Regions from separate parts of the Siminovitchia sp. FSL W7-1587 genome, predicted to be linked through region 1. Evidence: riboswitches for the same ligand, from Rfam matches in the RefSeq annotation. Region 1 holds a riboswitch; each other region holds the start of a gene.
The links. Region 1 has a riboswitch for thiamine pyrophosphate ahead of thiT (energy-coupled thiamine transporter ThiT). Riboswitches for the same ligand answer to the same signal wherever they lie in the genome.
Positions count from the first base shown of each region.

Region 2: linked by a shared signal. The riboswitch ahead of NST31_RS14325 (ABC transporter substrate-binding protein) and the one ahead of thiT (energy-coupled thiamine transporter ThiT) in region 1 are both predicted to bind thiamine pyrophosphate.
Region 3: linked by a shared signal. The riboswitch ahead of NST31_RS16765 (acetylornithine deacetylase) and the one ahead of thiT (energy-coupled thiamine transporter ThiT) in region 1 are both predicted to bind thiamine pyrophosphate.

Region 1 covers NZ_CP150169.1:1,429,020-1,434,963, forward strand. Annotated here, with positions in the region: gene NST31_RS06620 (carbon-nitrogen hydrolase family protein) at 1-918, opposite strand, end outside; gene NST31_RS06625 (thioredoxin family protein) at 1,159-1,716, opposite strand; gene NST31_RS06630 (thiol-disulfide oxidoreductase DCC family protein) at 1,858-2,250, shown strand; gene thiT (energy-coupled thiamine transporter ThiT) at 2,768-3,340, opposite strand; TPP riboswitch at 3,415-3,512, opposite strand; gene NST31_RS06640 (DUF3238 domain-containing protein) at 3,565-4,839, opposite strand; gene NST31_RS06645 (methyl-accepting chemotaxis protein) at 5,537-5,944, shown strand, end outside.
Region 2 covers NZ_CP150169.1:3,068,543-3,074,486, reverse strand. Annotated here, with positions in the region: gene NST31_RS14335 (ABC transporter permease) at 1-625, opposite strand, end outside; gene NST31_RS14330 (thiamine-binding protein) at 625-915, opposite strand; gene NST31_RS14325 (ABC transporter substrate-binding protein) at 928-1,929, opposite strand; TPP riboswitch at 1,998-2,108, opposite strand; gene NST31_RS14320 (helix-turn-helix transcriptional regulator) at 2,277-3,521, opposite strand; gene NST31_RS14315 (TIGR01777 family oxidoreductase) at 3,602-4,513, opposite strand; gene NST31_RS14310 (hypothetical protein) at 4,901-5,365, opposite strand; gene NST31_RS14305 (sugar diacid recognition domain-containing protein) at 5,643-5,944, opposite strand, start outside.
Region 3 covers NZ_CP150169.1:3,546,602-3,552,545, reverse strand. Annotated here, with positions in the region: gene NST31_RS16780 (universal stress protein) at 11-430, opposite strand; gene ytpR (YtpR family tRNA-binding protein) at 753-1,358, opposite strand; gene NST31_RS16770 (DUF1444 domain-containing protein) at 1,355-2,173, opposite strand; gene NST31_RS16765 (acetylornithine deacetylase) at 2,256-3,533, opposite strand; TPP riboswitch at 3,711-3,802, opposite strand; gene NST31_RS16760 (thioredoxin family protein) at 4,060-4,377, opposite strand; gene NST31_RS16755 (PTS sugar transporter subunit IIC) at 4,379-5,395, opposite strand; gene NST31_RS16750 (ABC transporter substrate-binding protein) at 5,534-5,944, opposite strand, start outside.

The sequences.
Region 1 (5,944 bases):
GGTCAGCTGGAAAATATCTGGTCGCGCATAATGGCCTACGACATCAAAGTCAAACTGCGCTTCGGCAATCTTATCCAGATCGATTTCCGCGTAGAGAATCTTTTCCTTTCCAAACACTGGCTCAACAATAAATTCGCCCAGCGGATTCACAATACAGCTCCCCCCGCGGGTGAGTTCTTCCGGCCATTCGTTCATTTCCTTGCGTGAAGAAAGATCCTCCGGATACATACTCTTTGTGGCATACTGGTTGCATGACAAAACAAAGCATCTTCCTTCCAGCGCGATATGCCTCATCGTGCAAAACCACGTATCCCTTCCGTCAGCGGTTGGCGCAACGTAAATTTGCACACCTTTATCATACATGGCCGCGCGCGCAAGCGGCATGTAATTTTCCCAGCATATGAGTGCGCCTATTCTTCCGTACGGTGTATCAAAAACGGGCAATGTGCTTCCATCACCTTCTCCCCAAATAAGTCTCTCCGCCCCAGTAGGCTTCAGCTTGCGGTGTTTTCCCAACAGCTCCCCATCCGGGCCGAAAAACAACGCTGTGCAATAGAGCGTCCCCTGGCTGGATTCACTTTCTTTTTCAATCACCCCTATCACAACATAAGCTTTTGCCTTCTTGGCAGCTTTGCCGATTTCTACTGTCTCCTCTCCAGGCACTGTAATGGAATTGTTCCAATACCGAAAAAAATCCTTTCTCCCTTCATTAGACCGGGAACCTACCACCGTTCCAAAGGACATACCCCTTGGGTAAGCCGGTATGAACGCCTCCGGGAACACAATGATATTGGCCCCTTTTTGGCTCGCTTCTCTGATCAACCGGACCGTCTTTTCGACCCCTTTCACTTTGTCCATCACTTCTGCGCCGGCTTGAACAACAGCGACTTGACACTGTCTTTTTTTCTGCAAAATCATCATCCTTCCACTTTTCTTTCCGGGAAAATATATTTCCACCATCTCCCTCTGATATAGATGTTTCTCCTGCATATCTGGCTACCTTCTGTCGGCAAACTGATGCCAAAATTGCGGCAATCCGAGTGCTTTGTACCTTTGGCAAAAACGAAAAGACCTGAGCCTGATGCAATATCGGGCCCTGGCCTTATTAACGTTTCACTTTTCGTAGCACTTCAAGAGCATTGCTTGTCCCAATTGTTTTTAAGGTTTATAGTTATATAGTGCTGTTTTCATAGACTCATAAGAGTTGTTCCAAAAGTCCGGATTCTCCCTAAAAGATTTTGCCACTTGTTTTACCATCACTTTAAATTTTTCATCGTACCCTGGATCATCCTTCGGCGGCAAGTCTTTTTTGAACCCGTCAACAAACTTTTTTGTAAAATCTGTAATCGGTCCCCATTTCGCCACTTCATTTCCGTTTTCGTCTATAAAAATAAAAATCGGAATAATTCGTTTTTCATTCGTCAAATATCGGTCCATCAGTTCCAAGTTTTGATCCCGGAGCAAAAAGCGGACCGGCATATCCGTTTTTTCAGCCAAACGGAGCAAAACAGGGATGTTCAGCATACAATGTCCGCACCAAGGTTCTGCCAAGACAATGACCCGCAATTGCTTGTCTTTTATGGATTGAAAAAAGCGCTCATCCTCCGGGGGAGTAAACTGATCATAAACCCGCGAAAAGCCGTCCTTGTGATATTCAAGTGTTTCGATATATTCATCCGGCGTCAACCCTTTTTCATACCAATTATGTAAATCCATTCTCTTCATCTCCTTTTCCACTTTTATACTAAGAGTACTTCAATAAAATAGATTGTGTAAACCAAACCGCATTCTTCCGTTGTTTCAATTTCGCCAAATCGGTTAAAGTAAAAAGAGATTCCATTTGGAAGAGGTGTTAAGATGCATCCCATCGTATTGTTTGACGGCGAGTGCCATTTTTGTGATGCCAGTGTCCAATTTATCATTCAAAACGATCCAGAAGGAAAGATTCACTTTGCTTCTTTACAAAGCGACATCGGCCAAAAATTATTAAAAGCCCAGGATGTACCTGCCCATATCGACAGCATGATGTTAATCGACGAAAACAAAGTGTACTATAAATCGGCAGCAGCACTGCGGATATGCAGCCATTTGAACGCACCTTGGAAATGGTTATATCCATTGATGGTCGCTCCTTATCCAATCCGCAATCTATTTTATGACTTGATTGCGAAAAACCGTTACAAATGGTTTGGCAAAAAAGAAAGCTGTATGCTTCCGCCGCCGGATATACGCGCCCGATTTTTATCGTAGCAAAAGAACTTGTCACATCCACTTCGGATTTGACTCAAAAGCGGCACTTGGCCGGAGGGGGTTCGCTCAAATGGCGCTCCCTCCGACTTTTGCTTTATTTTCATTCCAGACTCTTGAAAGAGGCTGTTTGTCTGCCGATATTCCCAACATTCCACCCTGAATACAACTTGACAGGCGTTTGACCAAGCTCAAACTGTTCGGGCCGATATTCCCAACATTCCCCCCTGAATACAACCGCCGGAAAGCACCAAAGCGGTCTTGTCATGAAGCCGCCGTTGGCATGCCCTTGCCGGGGCCAAGAGCAATATTGCGCTTTCAAGTCGGGGAGAGGGAGCGGACTTCCCCTCTGACGACCTTTTCTTCGCCCCCCGATCATTCTTTTTCTAAATCCTTCACAAGCTAATCATAGAAGCCTCCGTATTCCCTAGTACACGATTTAGCCGAACTTTCACTTTCACAAAAAATAAGCAGCAAGCCCTTTGGCCGTGGGTTGTGCCGCTGCTTTCTACCTTTTCCATTATTTTACTTGAAGCAAACGGGGCGCCGTTGTGACGAGCAAAGCGATCACGATAAAACATGCCAATGAAGAGATAATGTAAGAAGTGCCGTTGGAAATCAGTGAATAAAGAAAAGCGGATTGACCCGAAGGTGCAAACTTACCCCAAAAAATGATTCCGGCTATGAAATGCCAAGTATATCTGGCAAAGCCGCCAACAAAGATCGCTGCAAACAAGAGCAGTACGAGCCTTGTTTTTCCTTCAGACCTTACAGCCTTTTGCACTGCAGGCGCAAACCATCCTGCCGCTCCAACAAAGCTAAAAGCAACGAAAAATTCAATGAATCCTTGCAGAGGCGTTAATATTTGTCCCGCGGCTTCCCCGGAAACTACTTGCAACATCCCCCACAAAAAACCTGCAGCAAAACCGGCTTTAGCCCCCCAACGAAGCGCCACAATAAAAATAGGCACCATGGCAAACGAAAATTTGATCGCCGGCGTTACCTGAATCGATGGAATCATGTCCAGCATCATCGCAAATGCCGCAAAGATCGCTACCTCGATCAAAATGCGTAAAGACATCTTTTTTCCCATAAAAAAACCCCCTATGATGTAATAACCGACCGTAACCATAGGGGAACAAAGACAATGAAATACTCCATTGCCTTCACACCTCAAATAACCATCCCTGCGCTGGAATTAACCAACAGGTTCTAAGGGTCTGGAACGAATCCACTCTCAGCCAAAAGCTCCCCCTGGCACGCCGATTCAACTACTATCCTTTATTGTAATCTTTTTTTGAAAAATTTCAATATTTGTTATTGCAAGTTTGATACCCGCCAATACTGTGAAGCCATCGTCCCCGACATCCATTCCAGGCCTTGGTCCTGCGCCTGATGGACAGGCTCCCATACTGCTTGGGATTGAGCGTCCGATTGAACATATACTTCATGGTGAGGCGACTGATCATGCTTCCCGGAAATATCATACAAACCATCCCGCCAAAAAGTGGCACAAACTTCATAGTCGACAGCCGGGGAAACAACAAGCGGGTTTTTCACGGAATGTGTAAGCCGAAACATCGCTTTTTCACTGGATTTCTCGATCTCTTCCACTTCCATGCCCTCACTGGATGCTGTTGCTCTATCCTTCATTCTTTTCGTCCATCCGTATCCCCTCGTTTCTCCCACATCTTTCTCAAACTGTATGTGCGGAGTTCCTCCACCAAGCCGCACATGGACTTCTGCTTTCGTTCTGTAATTGGAAGAATGGGGATCAAACCCCCGATTGTCCCCTTGAAAATAACGATACGGAGAAAAAAAGTTGGGGTTTTTTATCCACTTGTTGTTTAAAAATGTTTGATAAAGAAAACGCCAATCAGTTTCGGAATCCTTTCCATTTGACTGTAAAACTTGTTCAATGGCACGAATCTTTTTTGTCATCCGGAACCTCTCCATCGTGGCGTCTTTTTCCCTTTTTCGCCCTCGTTTAAAAAATCCGATGATTCCCGCCGCCAAAAATTTTGGTTCATTTAAATCCTCTTCCGAATACGGAAGGATTCGCTCCGCCTCGATCGAGTATGTATACTCGGCATCCTGCCGGACAGTTTTGTCCGTGTAAAAGCAATTTGTAACACATGCAAGCTTTTCTCCATTGCGCTTGATTATATATTCACTGACCCCGGATATGGGCTCCCAACCCAAACTGATAAGCGAACGCGATACAACAGTCGTTACGATGAGATCCTTAAGAATATTACTTTCATCATTTTTTTCCGGCTTTGTCGCTGTTTGGATTTTTACTGGTCCAGATGTTATTTCCATCATTTCCACGGTGTATAAATAACTCGTTGCCGGGTCCAGCCCCTTATCCGAAAAACAAATGTCGGAACCGCTGTATATTAACTGACCTTCTCTGTACAAACGGTAGAAGCCTATTCCTTCTTTCCAACGAAACGTGATGGCGTTCGTGGATTGCTCAATAGACTCAAGCTGGATGTCAGGCAGATTCGGCACCGATCGCTTTCGCCGTTTGGCAACAAACATAAGGATTCCGGCCAGACTCGCCAATGCAGCAAAAGACCGTTTGACCATAGAGTCACCCCCTAGTTGAAGTTCATTATTTAATACCCAAAAATATAACCGACAACACTTTCTGAAATTTGGCCGTAATAAGCGCACAATCGCACTGTAAAGAAGAGAAGTCAACTCCGCGATACCGGGAAACGTCGAAACTTTGGTTCTAACAAAGATTTTCTTCGGCTGGGTATCCCTCTTTGGTGAATAAAATGTACGTTTCAGTCCCATATGATCGAAATCGATCGGTTTGTATAGCAATTCAGAACAATACATGAGAGACTGGTAGGAACATTAAAGAATGGCAGATTGGCGAAGAGAAACCTTTATAGGGAAAAACTCCAATTCAGAAAATATATTTGGAAAACATTTACAGTAATCCCCAATTTATATCCATACATTTACATTTATTTACTTCTCATCACATGATGAAAAACTTCTTTCATGAGATGACTTCATTTTTTAACATTTATGCCGATTAAATATAATGTAGGAACTGAATTTTTTGCTAAATTTTGTCGAATGAGGAGCCGGAGCAAACAAAGCCTTCGTTAACAACGGCGCCTTCCTCCATTTGACCCCATACATCTAATAAGAACGGTCGTTCCTTTACATGGATCATTTAGAGGTGATGCGAAAAGGTTAAATCATCCTTTTTAACCATTATTAACAGTAAATATTATTTTCATATTATGTAGGGGTTGGTGTAATAAAGATGAAGATTTTTAATTGGTTTTTAAACTTAAAAACGGCAGTAAAATTGATCACAGCTTTCCTTATTCTCGCATTGCTTCAAGTGGGAACCGGAGTGGTCGGGTTGACTCAAATGAACACATTAAATCATTCCATTTCCAACATGTATAACAATAACTTGAAACCAATACAAGAAGTGGCGGAAGCCCGGGATTTAGTCCAACAATTGAGATTGGCCAGCAGGGATTTGTATTTGACGAAGACACAACAAGAAACCGAAAAGTTAGTTGAAGATATTAAGAGAATCAGAAAAGAAATTGAAGGACATGTTAGCGCATACAGTAAAAGCGAATTAACAGAAGAACAGGAAAGTAAAGTATACAGATTTAATAATATTTGGGAATCACACAACAATTCATATGATCGCGCC
Region 2 (5,944 bases), 1.6 Mb from region 1:
GCGTCATATAAACACCAAGCCCCTTTTTCGCTCCGAGCCACTCCGAGATCACCGCCCCCATGATGCTGTATGTGGCGGAAATTTTGAGTCCGGAAAAGACAGATGATAAAGCGTATGGCCATTCCAGCTTTGTAAATATATGCATTTTTGAAGCACCGACCATTAACATATATCGCTTCATCTCGGCCGGGGCACTCCTAAACCCGTCCATCGCCGCTACCGCGACAGGGAAAAAACAGACAAGGGTAATGACAATGACTTTGGGTAAAAGCCCAAACCCCAACCAAATCACCAGAAGCGGCGCCAATACAATAATCGGCACATTCTGCGATAAAATGAGGAGCGGATAAACGGATTCGTGAAATCCCGGCACTAAATGAAGCAAGATGGCGACAAGAATACCAACTGCACATCCGATCAAAAATCCTCCAATGGCCAGTCCAACTGTAGACTGGATATGCGGCGCGAGTTCCGCATATCCGGAAACCCCTTCTTTTGCAATGGAGCTGGGGGCAGGAAGCAGCCAGCCCTGAATGTTGGCAAGTTTTACGTATACTTCCCATATACATAATAAAAGGAGGAGGACCCCCAGTGGCCTCCATCCTTTTTTGACCAGCACTTTCATTACCGGTATTTCTCCGTCAATTGGCCCATGGAAATTCCGTCCGGCTGATACAATATTTTCACTTGGGAGATCACATTTTTACTGCCCATTTCAATCATCCGGTCATTCATTTTTTTCACAACATCCATCAATTTGGTAAAGTCCCCTTCCATCGTCGTTTCCAAAGGATGTACTTCATAACGGACTCCGGATTCCTCAATGACTCGAATCGCTTCATCGACATATGGAATAACGTCTTCGCCACTTTTTGTTTTCGGGATGATCTGTATGCTGATCAGTGAGTTTGTCATCGTTTACTCCTCCTATTTGGGTAAAAATTCATTCGTGAAGGCTTTTTCTACATCCATTTCCTTTTCGAGCAAATCTTTTTCAAGCATCCAGTCCATGTAGTTTTTCCATACTTCGGCCTTTTGTTCTCCCCAGCGGGCCGCATCATCTTGATAGCGGGGAGAAAGCCATTCCTGACTTTTTTTCACAAGCTCCGGATCAAGATCCGGTACCGCTTTGATCAATATCTCCGCAGCTTCTTCGGGTTGGCTGATAGCAAACTCGTACCCTTTGGAGACGGCTGCCATAAATGCTTTAACCGTATCCGGATCCGATTTGATCATTTCCTCATTCGTCGTAATGACTGGCGTATAATAATCAAGCTGATCAGAGTAATCGGTCAAGTAAATCATATTCATTTTTTCCCCGCGAAGCTCCGCTTCCACTCCCGTCCATGCATAATAAATCCAAGCGAAATCAACATCTCTTTGCACAGCGGTAAAAAAGTCCGCTTCTCCCATGTTGACAATATCCACTTTCTCTATATCGGCGCCAGACACCTCCATCAGTGACGCCAGGACCGCTTTCTCAAGCGGGGCTCCCCAGCCGCCATACGTTTTTCCTTCAAAGTCTTTCGGAGATGTAATGTTCTTTTCCTTAAGGGAGGCAAAACCGGATGTATTGTGCTGTATCACGGCTGCAAGAGACACAATCGGCACGTCTTGAACACGCGCCTCTGTCACGCTTTCTTGGTAACTCACTCCAAATTCGGACTTTCCAGAAGCAACAAGCTGATCAGAGCCAGCTTCCCCCGGCATGATGATGTCAACATCCAGGCCTTCTTCTTCAAAAAAGCCTTTTTCCTTCGCCACATAAAGCCCCGTATGATTTGTATTGGGCGACCAATCGAGTACGACCGACACCTTTTGATGTCCTTTTTCTTCTTTTTTTTCATTTTCATTTTTATCGGCCGCATTGTTCCCGCAGCCTGCCAGGAATAAAAGCAATGTGATGCAACCTGCCCACCATTTATTCATTGGATGTTCCTCCTTGAATGATAAAAAGCGCCCGGGAAAAAAGAACCCAAAAGGCGCCAAAAGTATATATTTGTATTCATTGACGTTCCCTTCGCTGGTATGAACCAGATCAGGTTCAAAGGGTCAGCATTTCACCAATGCTTTCTCAACCGGCGACACCGGTTCCCCTACTCAAATACGATGAAGTTTATTTTATTATATCAGAAGTAAAAAACTGCTCCAAGGCGGAGCAGTTCATTTTTATACCGGAGGAAAGATTGGTGGTGCTTGAGGGACGACTCCTCCAATAATTGGAGCGACGTACAGCGCAAATGCCACTCCTGCTGTTAAATATAGCTTTTTCATTTTCATTCCCCCCTTTCCGCGACTTTTTTATAATAATAAAGAGCTTTATCCAAGTTAGAGTCTGAATAATATCGGGCCAAGGATAAAGCGAATTTATTATAATCTTCTATAAAATAGGTCTTTTCCAAATATGGAAGCAAGTCATTTTCCAGAAAGTCCATCGCTCTATCTTTTCTGTTTTTCAATAAGTATTGATAATATTTGAAAATGAGCTGCTGCTTCCTCATGGAGCTTGCTTTTGTTTCCTGCAGTATTTTTGAAATATTTTCGAGTGCTTGTTCTTTCCGGCCCAGGGAAATGAGAAGCTCGGTGTAACTGCACAAGCTCGTTAAATACTCCGTTTCCGTCTGCGCATGTTCCATTGAAAGGAGATAATAGCGGGCAGCCTGATCCATTTCGCCCATTTTCTCTAAGAGCAAGGCATAATTGTTATACATGGCCGACTTTAATTCATCCGCATTAATCAAGTTCATATTTTTAAATATATAGTTATATTGTTCAGTGGCATTCTCGTAAATGCCCAAATCTGTATACGCAATGCCTAATAGAAACTGGGTATGCAATATTCGCAAATAATTAAACGATCTGGAAAACGCCTCCAACGCTTTATGGCCGTATGCAACACTGCTGCTGCTATCTTTTAGATTAGCATAATTGAAGGCAATGAAATAATAGAGTTCCGCTTGCCACGAAGACGGCAATAGATCATTCGCTTCTACTTTTAGCAGAGTATCCAAAGATAATTTATAATCACCTTTTATAATATAGTAAGCGCCATTAATAAATTCATAAAGCTCTTTTTCCTGTTCTGGCATTGAATTGACTATTTGTCTGATAATTTCTTGTTCCTTTTCAGCTTCCTCCAAATGATTCATCAGCAAGTGATAGCGATATACATATAAATGATAGAGTGATATATAGTTGGAAAACGTAATACACTCTTGTAATTCCTTCACACGATTGTAGCACTCCGTTGCCCGTTCCTTATCATACGAAAGCACCGCATCGAGTAAATCGGAAAGTTCTGTAGAAATCTTTTCTGATGTCTGCTGAATGGAATCCAGTGAAATGCCCAACCGATCGAGCAGCAGCATGATCGTTTCCCAATTTGCTTCTTTGTTATAGTTCTCAAACTTGCTTAAATGTGTGACAGAACAAATTCCCTTGCATAATTCGGACTGGGTCATATTCCTTAATTGGCGATGATATTTAATCATCGCACCTATATTCATCTTTTCTAGGCTCATATCTTCATCCTCTAGTCATGCTACTGTATAGATAAATGGTAGCATAAATTGGATAAAAAATCTATTTTTTGATAAACTTGTCATCTATTATTATCTAATATTTCTTTTAATGCAATCTCTATATTCGGATACAAAAAATCAAATTGATGTTTGATCGCCATTTCGGGAGTCACCCGCTGCCCCCGAACGAGCATATTGCTCATTTCTCCCAGTAACACGCGAATGAACCATTCAGGAACCGGAAGCCAATCCGGCCGCCCCAAAACAGCGCCGAGCGTTTTTCCAAACTCTTTCATTTGAACCGGCTTGGGTGCTGTGGCGTTTATCGGTCCAGAAATAGCAGGATGCTCGATTACAAAAGCTATTAAACGGGCCGCATCCTCCACATGAATCCAGGAAACCCATTGTTCACCGGAGCCAACCGTCCCTCCCACCCCCAACTTATAAGGAAGTGCCATCAAAGGGAGCGCGCCTTCTTTTCCAAGAATCAGGCCCAATCTGACAAGCACGGTTCGAATTCCAAGTCCTTCCGCCGCCAAGGCTTGTTCTTCCCAATCTTTTACGACAGTTGCCAAAAAGTCGGTCGCCTCGCTCCTTGAAGCTTCTGTAAATGTTTCCGTGGCAGACATGCCATAATACCCAATAGCCGAAGCATTGACCAACACTTTCGGTTTGTGGGCCATTTTTTCCGCCAAGCGTATCAGTTCTTTCGTTGCAGCCCGCCTGCTTCTTACAATTCTATCCTTCTTTTTGCTTGTCCATCTGATTCCATTAATCGTTTCTCCTGCCAGATTGACGAAAGCATCCACATTTATCAGTTCTTCTTCAGGCCGTGCTCCATCAACTAGCCATTTGACAGCCGCAAGACCTTCTGATTTTTCGACCTTGTCAGGATCTCTTGATAAAATAGTCACGCGAAAGCCATTGTTCAAAAGCTGCTTTTGCAACACTTTACCAAGAAAACCACTTCCGCCCGCAATCGCAACATGCATATCCATTCCCCCCGCTCAAATTCAATGTATATTTAAATATGATACAAACAAATTGGGGCCGCACCGCATCTATCCCATCCCCCTCCAAAAAAGGTCTCCCAACAATACCTATCGTACTATTTCCCTATTTTACATTTTCGTTATTATAAATTGCCGAAGATCATGTATGTATTCAAAAAACTAGATCATTTTCCAGTTTGTCTTTTGTATCAGATTATTCTTAAAAATGAATAATTGCAAGCAGAAACGCCATCCACTGATCACTGTCCGTCTTTTATAACAAAAAACAAACCGCCTGAAATCAAATGTACAAACCTTGATTTCACGCGATTTTATTGTCACGATTTGCGCGAATATCCATCCGCTTTCCACTTGTGGCCCTGCCTTTTATGCCAACTGTATGGATGTTAATTGTTCAGGGCTTTTTTCTGTAACGGTAAAGCCCAGCTTTTCAAGAATTTTTATGATTTCGCCAGCTGTCTGATGTTGTGCCACCAAAAAGGTCCGGTCCCTTTCCATCGTTTGTTTAACGGACGATAACAGTGTGAATAACGAAGCAGTTTTTTCGTAGGTTTTGTTTTTGGGTAATTCTTTTAACAAAGCGGTAGTTGGCTCTGTAACAGGCAATATCCAGATCTCACACGGATACGGAATCGTAAGCAGTTCATTGAAAACATCCATTTTTTCCAAAGGTGTTCTAAAAGTGTAATCAGTCAATTCGTAAACACCTGTCTTATTATAATCGATGTTATGAAATGGTGACGGGTCTCCTTTCACAAAAGACTTTATTTGTAAGTTTGAACCAGCCTTCAAATCAGGTGTATTATCGGGTATGGAAGATGTCATACTCACGTTTCTTACTCCCCCTGTTCATCTTTTTCTCCAGTGTAATGTTTAACCAATACCCTTTTTTAGAAAAAACAAACATGACGGGAATTTTCACTTCATCCGTTTGCGTATGACCACTCGTTAAAGCGTTCTTGTAAATCCAGTCATCTCCCTGTAGCGGTTTGGGAAAGAAAGAATGATCATCGTTGTTTTGCTCAATCATCCATCTTTCACTGTCATTCTCGCCGAGCGTGGGAATGGTACCTTTATTGCCATTAGGTATATTGTTTTCGTAAAAATTTCACCCCTGCCTTTGCAAAGCTCTGATTTTTATACTTTTTTTTAATACGATGTACAAGACTTGGCATTGTTCAAAGGACTGGGCGTCAATTTTGAATAATTGGTTGATTTTATTGAGTCTATAAATGAGCGTATTGCGGTGCACATATAGAAACCTCGCAGTCCGGCTAACATTCATATTATTTTCACAGTAAGAAAGAAACGTCTTGACCAGCATTTCCGCTTCGGGATGCGCCCATATTTTTTGTATGTCATCAGCGAAAAGGTCTAAAAAGGAAAAATCCATTTCCTCCAAGAAGATGT
Region 3 (5,944 bases), 2.1 Mb from region 1:
AGTTATATATTTATTTTACGATTAAAACAGGTGCCTTCACTCTTTTGGCGACTTTATGGCTGACGCTGCCAAGCACCATTTCCTGGAGTGTATTGAGCCCGCGGCTACCGACAATCACCATATCACATGAGCTTTTATTGGCATATTCCACGATCGCTGGTCCTGGATCGCCATGGAGCATGGTGAGTGTATGGGAAATGTTGGCATTCTTGAAAACTTCTTCTACAGGAATCAATTTTTTCCTGCGTTCCGCTTCCAATTCTTCAATATTTTGGCTCTGAAGCACCTCACTTTTCGCTTTTGAAAAGTCTACTACGTAAATAATTTCTACTTCAATACCTTCGGACATTTGCGCAAGTAGTGCCGCTTTCTCTGCTGCACGGAGCGAATTATTGGATCCATCAGCAGCAACTATTAACCTTTTTAACATGTTGATCTCCTGCCTTTGTCTATTCATGGCCTTTACCAACCATGCGATTTGCCAGTTTTTTGGAGGCGGCCGGTATATCAAAACCAGCCAATGTGGATGATTGCCAATTTCGGGATTCTAGTATATCGTGATCATTCTATGTAAGCCATCCTCAGTTGATTTAGAAACATCACAAGAAAAACGATATACTATTCTATCATCCATTTGGAAAACTTTTACCAACGGTTAACATCATAACATACAGCGCTCTACATTTCATCACCCATGAAAAAAACCCCGCTTTATTTCAAACGGGGTTCGTTGTTTGTTCACATTTTATCAATCATGCAAAGGCTTGACCCGTTTCATATTGATCGTCTTCTAATACGAGAATGCCTTTTTTCTCAGGTGCATTTGGGAGACCGAGCTCACGTGCCGAGCAAATCATTCCGCTGGAAGCCACTCCCCTTAACTCCGCATCCTTGATAACCATGCCGCTTGGCATGACGGCACCCACTTTGGCCACGACAACCTTTTGGCCTGCTTCCACGTTGGGAGCCCCACAAACGATTTGCAGTTCTTCCGACCCGACATCGACGAGACAGACACTTAGTTTATCTGCATTCGGATGCTTTTCTTTCTGTTTAACGAACCCGACAACAAACTTTGGTGAAAGATCTGCTTCCAACTTCTCTTCCATTCCGTTTTCTGCCAGCGCCTTCTCGATGTTCTTCACCAATTGCTCGGTCAGTTCCACTTTTCCATTTGCATCAATATCTATGTATTTGGATGCGTGAAAAAGGTTGAACCCTCCTGTTACATTCGTTTCCCCGTCAAAGATCCGGACCGCATCCCTTTTTCGTTCAAATTGAAACTTTTCCCGGTCTACATCCTTCAACACGATCATTAACGTATCGCCAATTCCTTCACGGTTATAAAATACATTCATGTATTGTTCCCCTTTCCATTGTCTACTCTTCTATTTTTACCCATAATAAATATCGGCTCAAGTTTTCCTTTTTCATATATAAATGAGAGCGCCGTAATGGGTACAAGGCCATTTGTAAAAAAGCTCATCGTCATTTGCGCCAGTACATCGTAGCCGGTCTCATTCCGCAAGTCGGCGATGATGAGAACATCTTGATGAGGAACCGCCACAGCCATTTCCCCTTTTATATTTGTTGCCGTTTCTTCTAAAAACTTTTCGTTTAATATTCGGCTTGCGTCGTATCCGTCATTTGTATTCAGAAAGTAGAACTCGTTTCCGGCCACCTCGTCTTTTTTCATGGCCGTCGGAAGCGAGCGGACATTGAATCGTGCCATTTCCCGGATTTCGTGCGGATCGAGACCCTCTTTCTGTATAAACTCATCATCAATCAGGCGATATGTTTTTCCAAGGTCGAGCGCATAATACACTCTTGTCTCTGCCGTATGCTCATCGGTAAGAAACTTATTGCCGTCTTCGGATTCAACGGGAAACGAGGTGGAGCGAATCACGGGAAAAATATTTTTTTCACTTCCGGCAACAACTTGTTCCCGATCCATGACACCAAGCGCTTCTTCGGCGTAATAAACGACTTCATCAATCGCTTTTTCCTTGCGCTCATGCCATTTGGCAACGATTCCCGGCAAGGAAATATCAATCCCTTTGCCATTTTCCGCATTTTCAACACGCAATAATTCTTTTTTTCGATCATATGTAATCGTCCGGCCTTCTTTGCTTAGCCGCGCCTCAAGCTCTTCTTTTAGTTTTCGCTCACTCATTTTCAATGAAAGACCCTCCCTGGGTAAAATACGCTACCATCCATCATACATCAAAATGACACGGGCTAAAAGAATGAACGCTTTACTCTTTTTTCGTATTACACCACTCAACCATGAAATGCAACAAAGTCTTCGTAAACTTGCATAACTGTTCAATGTTTATTTTTTCATCCACGGAATGAGCTTCTTCTACTGTACCCGGCCCGTAAATAGCTGAAGGGATTCCCGCTTCCTGGAACCAGCCTCCATCCGTAACTGTTTTGGACATCCCTGTTTTTGCAGCCGTTTGCCATACGTGTTGATGAGACTGCTGCAGCCTCTTAATCGCGGGATGACTTTCCTCAAGCTCCAGAGCCGGAAAAATTTCACCCTTTTCCTCGATCATGGATCGGCCACCCCAGCGAAACTGCGGAGGATTGTCTTTTAGCCAAGGGTCAGCCTCAGCGACACGGCGAATATGGCTTTCGATCTCAGCAGTAACAGACTCATATGTTTCATTCGGATAATAATGAACGGTCACCCACAAACGGCATTCATCTGCTATAAATGCGGGATGCCTTCCTCCTTCAATTACGGCTGGATTAATGGTGTTCGCCCCAGCCGGAAAGCCCGGATAGTGCTTGGTTATCGCCCAATGGCGTTCTAATTCCTGCAACCCGGCAATGATTTTCATCATTTTTTCTATGGCGCTCGCTCCATATACCCCACCGCCGGCATGAATCATATGTAGACGCATAGCATCGTGGAAAACCTCACGGCTTTTCACGGTGATCCAGCCAGTTATCACTCCTCCCTGCCCATGGATTTCACTATCGCTCACATCCATGACAAGGGCAAAATCACCTGAGTATCCCCGTTCAATACAAGAAAGTGTTCCGGCTTCTCCCACTTCTTCCCCAATTACCGACTGGAATTGCAAATCACCTTTCAGCTCAATACCATGCTCATTTAACAATTTAAAAGCAAAAAGCGCTGCCGCCATTGCACCTTTCATGTCCGCAACGCCCCGACCATAAGCAAAACCGTTCTTGGTTATCATGTCAAAAACAGGGACAGTCCATTCACTTTGATCTCCTACTTCCGCTACATCAATATGGCCATTGATAATCAAACTGTTGTAACGCTCCCCCTCGGTCCCCTTCTTGATCCCAACCACATTCGGATCATTCTCGTAAACGTCCCAGCTATCTGTTTCGAAATGTACCTGCTGTAAAAACGATTCAATATATTGTTGGACCTCCCTCGTATTTCTCGCAGGAGGACTAACCGTTGGATAACGAACTAACTCCTTTAAAATGTCCAGTAATTCACCTTGCCTCTGATCAACACTTGCGCTCAAATCATTTTGTATACTTAGCATGATAATTCTTCCTTTCTATATATGGATGAAAATCCCTGGCGAGTGCTTAGGCCGATGATTCCCCGTCACAACTGGCATATCAATTACATAGAGCTACTTCCATCTCTGACACTTTATTACGTTCCAAACGTGAAAAAAGCCGCTCTTCACGCAGGAAGGCAGCGGCTTTTAAAACAATGACAAAGCAGCCTGCTTCCCTACGCCAGCATAAACCGGATCAGGTTCAAAGGGTTTACTTCTCAGCCGTCAAGGCTCCCCCAGCAGAAAATATTTCGCAATATTCTTCTATCATCATCTATCTTATCATAATATTACTGATTGTACACAATACCGGAAGGCGCCGCGCATTGAAGCATGAACGATCACAAAGCGCTCGGCCATCGAAAGAGATTGCGATACATAAAAAAGTGAAGCACGCTTCCTTCCAACCGCAAGCTTTTGAAAAAAACTGTCCAGCGTTGTAACAGCTCCGGCGAATTCTTGCCGACTTTCGCTGAAAGCTGAGCGAAAAAGCGCTCCTTCACACTTACTCAGACAGGCCGTTTATAAAGTCCTCGATTTCTTCCAGCGTTTTTCTGTCTTTGCTTACAAACCTTCCTGCTTCTTTCCCGTCATGGTATGCGACAAAACTTGGAATACCAAAGATATCCATTTCTTGGCATAGTTCAAGAAATTCATCCCGATCGACGTATACGAAATGATATTCCGGATAATCCGCTATTAACCGCGGCAATACAGGTTCAAGCACCTTACAGTCCGGACACCAGTCGGCGGAAAACATAAAGATGGCACGTTCTTCATTCTTCAATTGCTCAAATTGTTCTTTTGATTGCAGTTTTTCCATATTACTTCCCTCCAGCATTTATAAGCATCTGGCCAGGTTTAATCCAGCCGCGCTTTCTCATATATTCTGATATGATTAAGCTTATCACAGCCGGACCAATAACATGGAGTACAATGACTTGGATCAGAACACTTGTTGAAAATCCCATCGTTGTAAATGTCATGATCTGCCCGACAAAACCGCTCGTTCCCATACCGGCTCCAGCGGCATTGCTGGTCATTCTCCATACGGTCGCCCCAATTGGAGCCAATAGGATGCCGGCAACTGTCGGTGGAATTAATATAAGCGGATAGCGAATAATATTCGGAACCTGCAACATGGAAGTCCCAATCCCGATAGCAAGCAAACCTCCCACTTTATTTTCCCTGTAGCTTGCCACCGCAAATCCGACCATCTGTGCACTGCAGCCAATCGTGGCAACGCCGGCGGCAAGTCCATTCAAATCAAGCATCAAAGCGATAGCCGCACTGGAAATGGGAGCCGTGAGAGCAAGTCCCATCAATGTGGCGACCACCATCCCCATGACGATCGGACGCTGGTCTGTAGCCCACATGATCCAGCTTCCGAAGACCGTCATAAATGTCGAAATGGGCGCTCCCACGAACTTTGCCACGGCAAATCCGGTAAAAATAGTAACAAGTGGAGTAACAATAATATCAACTTTCGTCTCCTTGCTAACCATTTTTCCAATTTCCGTTGACATTAACGCGGCCACATAACTTCCTGCGGGACCGCCAAATTCAGCACCGGCCGCACCAGTTGCCACTGCCGCAAAAATGACCAAAGGTGGCGCGCCAAGTCCAAAGGCAATCGCCACTCCGATTGCCGGCCCCATTAATCCCATCGCCATTTCGCCCATTTCAACGAAAAATGGCCATCCGAGCTGTTCACCAACCGTTTTCATAATCAAACCGATAATCAAAGAAGAAAAAAGTCCGAGCGCCATATAACTTAACGCATCAATTACATAAGCTTTTGCAGTTAAATGGACACCTTTCCTGTCGAGAAATTGTTTCAACGCCAAATCCTCCTGTAAAAAATAAATACAAGTCCACTTAACTAGTGTAAAGACAACTGTATTTTTTGTCTATCTTTTATTTCATATTTTTCCCCATAAACAAAGAAAACACCCCCACACAATGGGGGGTGTCAATCGTTATGATTCAACGATATTGATATACATCTCCTCTGCTGGAGGAGCTTTTTCCACATAATCCGTATCTTCCAGCCACTGGATGACTTCATTCCATAAATCTTCCGACTGACTTCCAAACGCTTCGTTTTCCTTTTCCATTTTTGGAAGCAAAATATTCAAGCTTTCCTGTTCTACTTCTTTGTTGAGAGGAAAGTTTTCATCGTCCTGATTGTTTAATAAAATTTCCAGCGCTTCTTCCGGGTTTTCTTTCATAAACTCATACCCTTTTGAAGCTGCCTTCCAAAAAGAACGGATTGAATCTTCTTTTTCTTTCCATGTATCATCATTTGTGACAAACACCAGCTCGTAGTAACTTGGAACACCATAATCTACTGGATTAAAATGCTCCGTTTCTACTCCTTGGTTGGCAAG